DNA from 2 places in the Serratia ureilytica genome. Region 1 is predicted to be linked to the other one. Evidence: riboswitches for the same ligand, from Rfam matches in the RefSeq annotation. Region 1 holds a riboswitch; the other holds the start of a gene.

What was found. Region 1 has a riboswitch for thiamine pyrophosphate ahead of thiC (phosphomethylpyrimidine synthase ThiC). Riboswitches for the same ligand answer to the same signal wherever they lie in the genome.
Region 2: linked by a shared signal. The riboswitch ahead of J0X03_RS08075 (TenA family protein) and the one ahead of thiC (phosphomethylpyrimidine synthase ThiC) in region 1 are both predicted to bind thiamine pyrophosphate.

Annotation. Positions count from the first base shown of each region.
Region 1 is NZ_CP071320.1:4,763,153-4,767,362, forward strand. It holds gene hemE (uroporphyrinogen decarboxylase) at 1-361, opposite strand, end outside; gene nudC (NAD(+) diphosphatase) at 400-1,167, opposite strand; gene J0X03_RS22555 (Rsd/AlgQ family anti-sigma factor) at 1,269-1,772, shown strand; TPP riboswitch at 1,812-1,936, shown strand; gene thiC (phosphomethylpyrimidine synthase ThiC) at 2,051-3,994, shown strand; gene thiE (thiamine phosphate synthase) at 3,987-4,210, shown strand, end outside.
Region 2 is NZ_CP071320.1:1,740,955-1,745,164, reverse strand. It holds gene J0X03_RS08085 (SDR family NAD(P)-dependent oxidoreductase) at 1-465, opposite strand, end outside; gene J0X03_RS08080 (LLM class flavin-dependent oxidoreductase) at 478-1,500, opposite strand; TPP riboswitch at 1,650-1,752, shown strand; gene J0X03_RS08075 (TenA family protein) at 1,815-2,498, shown strand; gene J0X03_RS08070 (ABC transporter ATP-binding protein) at 2,495-3,235, shown strand; gene J0X03_RS08065 (ABC transporter permease) at 3,232-3,999, shown strand; gene J0X03_RS08060 (ABC transporter substrate-binding protein) at 4,035-4,210, shown strand, end outside.

The DNA.
Region 1 (4,210 bases):
GCTCCACTTCCGGATCAAACGCCGGCAGTTTGTCGACGTCGGCACGGCAGGTGATAGGTGAGCTGAAACGCGGGCCTTCGCCGGCTTCAAAGTACAGGCCAAGCCCCATGGCGTCGGGAATGGTGAGAATGTCGGAGAACAGAATGGCGGCGTCCAGCGCATAGCGGCGCAGCGGCTGCAGCGTAACCTCACAGGCCAGCTCCGCGTTCTTGCACAGCGACATGAAATCACCGGCCTGGGCGCGGGTCGCCTTGTACTCCGGCAAATAACGACCGGCCTGGCGCATCATCCATACGGGGGTCACATCCACCGGCTGGCGCAACAGCGCGCACAGGTAGCGATCGTTCTTCAACTCAGTCATTTATGGGGCTCCCTTAATAATCTGCCGGCCATTGTACATTATTCTTCCCGGCACAGCGCCACGGTGTCCTCAATCAACCGGCGCGCCACGGTGCCGGGCGGCGGCAACAGCGGCAGTTGGTCGTAGCGATACCAGCCGGCGTTAAGCAGCTCCTTGGGATCGTGACGAAGGTCGCCCTGATGGTAATCGGCCATAAAGGCCATCATCAGCGAGTGTGGGAACGGCCAGGGTTGTGAAGTGACGTAGCGCAGGTTCTTGATTTCGATATTGCTCTCTTCCATCACTTCGCGCGCCACCGCCTGCTCCAGCGTTTCGCCCACTTCGACGAAACCGGCCAGCACCGTGTGGATACCGCCGCGATGGCGCACGTGCTGCGCCAGCAGGATCTGATCGTCGCGCCGAATGGCGACGATCACGCAGGGCGCAATCTGCGGGTAGTACCGTTCTTTGCAGTGGCCGCAGAGGCAGGCGCTTTCGGTGCGGCTGAGATGCATCTCATGGCCGCAGTAGCCGCAAAAGCGATGGGAGCGGTAGAAATCCGCCAGCTGCACGCCGCGCCCGGCAAGCTGGAACAGACCGCGATCCTGATCCAACAGCTGACGCACCGATCCCATCTCCCGCGGCATCGCCTGGCGCACCAGCCAGACCGGCGCGCCCTCCCACTCACCGATGATGCGCGCCATGTGGCCCTGCAGCCCGAGGACGGCGGCCGTTCCTGACGGCAATTCACCGTTCGGTAACCAAAGTTTGCTTTCATGGCTGACGATCCACCAGCCGTTTTCATTGCCCGTTAATGCAAGTTCCATATCGTTGTTGCACAACCTCAGCTTCACTGGCACTCTACAAATCGGCTTTGTTACATTTTAATAACTTACCGGTTACTTTTGTTACTTACACGGAGTCAAACATGCTCAACCGTTTGGAAAGGCTGACTCAGCGCGTTGGCGGTAGTAATGAATTAGTTGATCAATGGCTTCAGGCCCGCAAGCAGTTGCTGGTCGCCTACTGCACGCTGGTAGGCCTCAAACCGAATAAAGAAAAGCATACGCCGCTGAATGAAAAAGCGCTGGAGAACTTTTGCCATAACCTGGTGGATTACCTCTCAGCAGGGCATTTTCATATCTATGACAGAATTATCAAACAAGTGGAAGGCGCAGCCAGTCCGAAAATGTCGCTGGCGGTGAACATCTACCCCAAGCTATGGGCCAATACCGAACAGATCATGGCGTTCCACGATCGCTATACCGAAGTGGATATCGATCAGGAGGTCTGTCTGGAATTCCATCAGGCCTTGTCGGATATCGGCGAAACGCTGGCGGCGCGCTTTGCGCTGGAAGATAAGCTGATCCTGTTGGAAGCGGAGGCCGCGCAGCAACCGCTGCCGGACCAGGCGCTGGATCCGGCGCGTTAAAATTTTATAGTTTTTTTTCTTATCCCTCCTATACTGGGGGGCATCTTGTCGGAGTGCCTAGCGCCTGATTTGTTCATCGAATCAGCCAGGCTGAGACCGTTAATTCGGGATCCGCGGAACCTGATCGGGCTAATACCCGCGAAGGGAACAAGAGTAATCTATCGCCACAGGCACGGCCTTCCCTTTGCGGGCGTCCAGCCTTATCGGCCACCATCATTACTCCCTCCGAGCTCCAGACAAGCAACTTTCCCAACCCAACACACTGGTAGGAACTTGCTATGTCTAACGTTAATCCACCGCGCGCCCGTAAAGCGCAACGCGAAGCCGCCCAGCAGTTTATCGACACGCTGCAAGGCATGGCTTTCCCAAACTCACGCCGCATCTACCTGCAGGGCTCGCGCCGCGATATCCAGGTGCCGATGCGCGAAATTCAGCTCAGCCCGACCCTGGTCGGCGGCAGCAAAGATAGCCCGCAGTATGAACAGAACGAGGCGATCCCGGTATATGACACCGCAGGCCCATACGGCGATCCGCAGGCCGAGCTCGATGTGCACGCCGGCCTGGCCAAGCTGCGCGCCGGCTGGATCGACGCGCGCGGCGATACCGCGACCCTGAGCGGCGCCAGTTCCGGCTTCACCCAACAGCGTCTGGCGGACGAGGGGCTGGATCACCTGCGCTTCGAACATCTGCCGCTGCCGCGCAAGGCGTTGCCGGGCAAGTGCGTGACCCAACTGCACTATGCCCGCGCCGGCATCGTCACCCCGGAGATGGAGTTCATCGCCATCCGTGAAAACATGGGGCGCGAACGCATTCGCGGCGAGGTGCTGTGCCACCAGCATCCGGGCCAGGGCTGGGGCGCCAACCTGCCGGACAACATCACGCCGGAGTTCGTGCGCCAGGAAGTGGCCGCCGGCCGCGCCATCATTCCCGCCAACATCAATCACCCGGAGGCGGAGCCGATGATCATCGGCCGCAATTTCCTGGTGAAGGTGAACGCCAATATCGGCAACTCGGCGGTCACGTCGTCGATCGAAGAAGAGGTGGAGAAGCTGGTGTGGGCCACCCGCTGGGGCGCAGACACCGTGATGGATCTCTCCACCGGCCGCTACATTCACGAAACCCGCGAGTGGATCCTGCGCAACAGCCCGGTGCCCATCGGCACCGTGCCTATCTACCAGGCGCTGGAGAAGGTCAACGGCGTGGCGGAAAACCTCACCTGGGAGATGTTCCGCGATACGCTGCTGGAACAGGCTGAACAAGGGGTCGATTACTTCACCATCCACGCCGGCGTGCTGCTGCGCTACGTGCCGATGACCGCCAAACGCCTGACCGGCATCGTGTCGCGCGGCGGCTCGATCATGGCCAAATGGTGTCTGTCGCACCATCAGGAAAACTTCCTCTATCAGCACTTCCGTGAAATCTGCGAGATCTGCGCCGCCTACGACGTTTCGCTGTCGCTCGGCGACGGCCTGCGCCCCGGTTCGATTCAGGACGCCAACGACGAGGCCCAGTTCGCCGAGCTGCATACGCTGGGCGAGCTGACCAAAATCGCCTGGGAATACGACGTACAAGTGATGATTGAAGGCCCGGGCCACGTGCCGATGCAGATGATCCGCCGCAACATGACCGAAGAGCTGGAACATTGCCACGAAGCGCCGTTCTACACCCTTGGCCCGCTGACCACCGATATCGCCCCGGGCTATGACCATTTCACCTCCGGCATCGGCGCGGCGATGATTGGCTGGTTCGGCTGCGCCATGCTGTGTTACGTCACGCCGAAAGAGCACCTCGGCCTGCCGAATAAAGAGGACGTCAAACAGGGCCTGATCACCTACAAGATCGCCGCCCACGCCGCCGATCTGGCCAAAGGCCATCCGGGCGCGCAGATCCGCGATAACGCCATGTCCAAGGCGCGTTTCGAATTCCGCTGGGAAGATCAGTTCAATCTGGCGCTCGATCCGGCCACCGCGCGCGCCTATCACGACGAAACCCTGCCGCAGGAGTCCGGCAAGATCGCTCACTTCTGCTCGATGTGCGGACCGAAATTCTGCTCGATGAAGATTTCACAAGAGGTGCGCGACTACGCCGCCGCCCAAGAGGCCGCCAAACCGATCGAGGTGCAGCTGACCGGCATGGAAAAAATGTCCGCCGAGTTCCGCGCCCGCGGCAGCGAGCTGTATCACAGCGCCGGCAATCTGCAGGAGGAGACGAGCAATGACTGATATCACGACGCCCTTCCCGGCGACGCCCCACAAACTGGGGCTTTACCCGGTCGTCGACAGCGTGGAATGGATCGCTCGTCTGCTGGAGGCCAGCGTTACCACGATCCAGCTGCGCATCAAGGATCTGCCGGACGAGCAGGTCGAAGAGGATATCGCCGCCGCCATCGCGCTGGGCCGGCGTTATCAGGCGCGGCTGTTCATCAACGATTACTGGCG
Region 2 (4,210 bases), 2.1 Mb from region 1:
GCGCGCCACGGCGGCGGCCAGCGTGGTGACGAACAGCTTGCTGTCCGAATAAGAACCGGCGGCGCCGCCAAGCCAATCTACGCCGTTCAGCTCCGCCACGCCGTCAAAGTGCATACTGCTGCTCAGGTAGACGATACGCGTGGGGCGTTCGATCAGGGCCGTCAGCAGGTAGGGCGCTATGACGTTCACCGGCATCACCTGCGGCCCGGTGAACATGCCGGCGTTGTGGATCACCGCGTCCGGACGGCCGAGGCGATTGACCTGCTCGGCAAGCTGCCGAGTCTGCTGCACATCGGACAAATCGCCGATCGCCGCCTGTGCACCGCGATCCAGCAGATCGCGCACCGCGTCCAGACGGCCGGGTGCGCGCGCATGCAGAATCACCTGATGCCCTTCGTCCAACAGCGTTTGCGCGGCGGCGCGGCCCAGCCCGTCCACCGAACCGGTAATGAAAATGCGTGACATGCCATCCTCCGTTTAGCGCCAGCCGAGCGCCGGCGCGACATGGGTTAAAATCGATTCGATCACGTGGGCGTTGTAATCCACGCCCAGCTGGTTAGGCACGGTCAGCAGCAGCGTATCTGCTTCGGCGATGGCCTCGTCCTGCGCCAGCTGCTCGATCAACACGTCCGGCTCGGCGGCATAGCTGCGGCCGAAGATCGCCCGGGTCTGCGCGTCGATATATCCGAGCTGATCGCCCTCCTTGCCACCGCCGCCGAAGTAGTTGCGATCCCGCTGATCCACCAGCGCGAAGATGCTGCGGCTCACGGAAACCCGTGGCTCATGCGCGTGGCCGGCCTCTTGCCAGGCGGCGCGGTAGGCGCGGATCTGCTTGGCCTGCTGGATGTGGAAGGGTTCGCCGGTCTCGTCGTTCTTGAGCGTCGAGCTTTGCAGGTGCATGCCGAGCTTCGCCGCCCAGACGGCGGTGGCGTTCGAACCGGCGCCCCACCAGATGCGATCGCGCAGCCCGGCGGAAAACGGCTCTGGCCGCAGCAGCCCGGGCGGATTCGGGAACATCGGCTGCGGATTGGGTTCGGCGAACCCTTCGCCGCGCAGCGCTTCCAGGAACACTTCGGTATGGCGGCGGGCCATGTCCGCGTCGGTCTCGCCGTCGGCCGGGGCATAGCCAAAATAGCGCCAGCCGTCGATCACCTGTTCCGGCGAGCCACGGCTGATGCCGAGCTGCAGCCGCCCGCCGGCGATCAGATCCGCCGCGCCAGCGTCTTCCACCATGTACAGCGGATTTTCATAACGCATGTCGATCACGCCGGTGCCGATCTCGATGCGTTGGGTTTTGGCGCCAATGGCGGCCAACAGCGGGAACGGCGACCCCAGCTGGCGTGCGAAGTGGTGCACGCGAAAATAGGCGCCGTCCGCCCCCAGATCTTCGGCGGCGACCGCCAAATCGATGGACTGCAGCAGCGCATCCGCCGCGGAACGGGTACCGGACTGGGCGGAAGGCGTCCAGTGGCCAAACGAGAGAAAACCAATCTTTTTCATCGGGCATCGTCCTCAAAGGCAAAACATGGGCCTACAGTGACAAAAATCGCGCGCTTTGCGCCAGCAAAATCGCCCCCGATCGCACTAAACGAACCGATTGCCGCCGCGCCGCCCGGCGATTGTAATCAAAAAACAAATGTCGTATAACAGGCAGCTCCGAGGGGTGTCCTGTTACGGGCTGAGATGGCGCAAGCCGAACCCTTTGAACCTGATCTGGGTCATGCCAGCGAAGGGACGGTTAGGCAACCGCGCGATCACCCGTTGCCTGTTCATACCTCAGCGTGCCCGGATCTCCACTGACTCAAGGAGGTCCCATGTCCATCACCACCCTGTTCGAAAGCGGTCTTTACGGCCGGCTGCGCCAACAGGCCGGCAGCCACTGGCAAAATTACGTCGATCACCCGTTTCTGCAGCAGCTGGCCGCCGGCACCCTGCCTGAACGCGCTTTTCGCCGCTACCTGACGCAGGACTATCTGTTCCTGCTGCACTTCGCCCGCGCCTACGCGCTGCTGGTCAGCAAGCTGCGCACCCTGCCGGAGATGCGCGCCGCCACCGCCTCGCTCAACGGCATCGTCGCCGAACTGCCGCTGCACGTGGCCTACTGCGCCGAATGGGGGCTGAACGAAGCGCAGATCGCCGCCCAGCCGGAGGCGGCGGAAACCATGAACTACACTCGCTACGTGCTGGACATCGGCCATGCCGGCGACGCCCTCGATCTGCTGGCCGGCCTGCTGCCCTGCGTGGCCGGTTATGCCGAAATCGGCCTGCGGCTGCTGCACGATCCCGCCACCCAAATGGAGGGCAATCCTTACGCCTCCTGGATCCGCAACTACGGCGACGAGGGCTATCTGGCCGGCGTGCACGCCGCCATCGAACTGCTGGAAACCGTCGGCCACCAGCGCGGCGCACAAAGCCGCTTTACCGAGCTGGCGCAGATTTTCACCACCGCCACTCAGCTGGAAGCGGCATTTTGGCAAATGGGGCTGAACGCCTCATGACCTCCCCGCGCCTCCCGCCCGGCATCCAGGTGCGGGATCTCACTCTGCGCTTCGGTCAACAGACGATCTTTGAGCGGCTGAGCTTCGACATCGCCGGCGGCAGCTTCGTCTCCCTGCTCGGCGCCAGCGGCGCCGGCAAAACCAGCCTGCTGAAGATCATCGCCGGGCTGGCGCAGGCCAGCTCGGGCACGGTGAGCGGCAGCGACGGCCTGCCGATCGCCGGGCGCATCGCCTACATGGGGCAAAAAGACCTGCTCTATCCGTGGCTGAGCGTCGAAGACAATGTCGCCCTCGGCTCGCGGCTGCGCGGCGAAGCGCCGGATCGGGCGTGGACGGCGCACCTGCTCGAGCGCGTAGGCCTGGCCGCGCATAGCCGCAGCCTGCCCGCCGCGCTGTCCGGCGGCATGCGCCAGCGCGCCGCCATCGCCCGCACGCTCTACGAACGCCAGCCAATCGTGCTGATGGACGAACCCTTTTCCGCGCTGGACGCCATTACCCGCGCCGAGATCCAGAGCCTGGCCGCCGAGCTGCTGGCGCAAAACACCGTGCTGCTGATCACCCACGATCCGATGGAGGCTTGCCGCCTGAGCCACCGGCTGCTGGTGCTGTCGCCTTGGCCGCTGGGCCTCGACGATACCCACCGCATCAGCGGGCAACCGCCGCGCGCGCCGGATGACGCCGACCTGCTGAAAAGCCAGGCCGAGCTGCTGCTGCAAATGGTGAGGGCAGCGCAATGAATATCGCCAAAGAGCGCGGCTTCACCCGTCTGCGGCGTGGGTTGACGGTCTTCATCGGCCTGCTGCTGCTGTGGTGGCTGGCGGCGCAAAGCGGCATTCCGGCCTTTCTGCTGCCCACGCCGGGCGCGGTGGCGCAGGCGCTGTGGGACGGACGCGGCTATCTCGCCTGGCACACGCTGGTCACGGCTTCGGAGATCGTCAGCGGGCTGGTGCTGGGCGTGTTGCTCGGCGCGGCGCTGGCGCTGTGCATGATCTTCTCGCCGCGCCTGCAGCGCTGGCTGATGCCGCTGGTGCTCACCAGCCAGGCGATACCGGTGTTCGCCCTGGCCCCATTGCTGGTGCTGTGGTTCGGCTTCGGCATGAGCGCCAAAGTGGCGATGGCGGTGCTGGTGATCTTCTTCCCGGTGGTGTCGGCCTTTTTCGACGGGCTGCGCCGGGTCAACAACGACTATCTCGATCTGGCGCGCACGATGCGCGCTTCGCGTTGGGCGCAGCTGCGGCACGTGCGGCTGATGGCGGCGCTGCCGGCCTTCGGCTCCGGCCTGCGCATGGCCGCCGCCGTCGCGCCGATCGGCGCCATTATCGGCGAATGGGTCGGCTCGGCCGAAGGGCTGGGCTACGTGATGCTGAACGCCAACGCGCGCATGCAGACCGACGTCTGCTTCGCCGCGCTGTTTATTTTGGTGCTGATGACCGTGCTGCTGTGGGCTGCGGTGGATGCGCTGCTGCGGCGCCTGATCGCCTGGGCGCCGGAAAACGACTGATGATTGCAACCATAACCAGGGATAAAGGAACGACCATGATCAAACAAACCGTTTGCGGGCTGCTGCTCGGCGCCGCCATCACCGGCCAGGCCGGCGCGGCCGAAAAGCTGACGCTGGTGCTCGACTGGTACATCAACCCCGATCACGCGCCGATTATGGTGGCCGAGCAGATCGGCGCCTTCAAGGCCGAAGGGCTGGACGTTAAGATCGT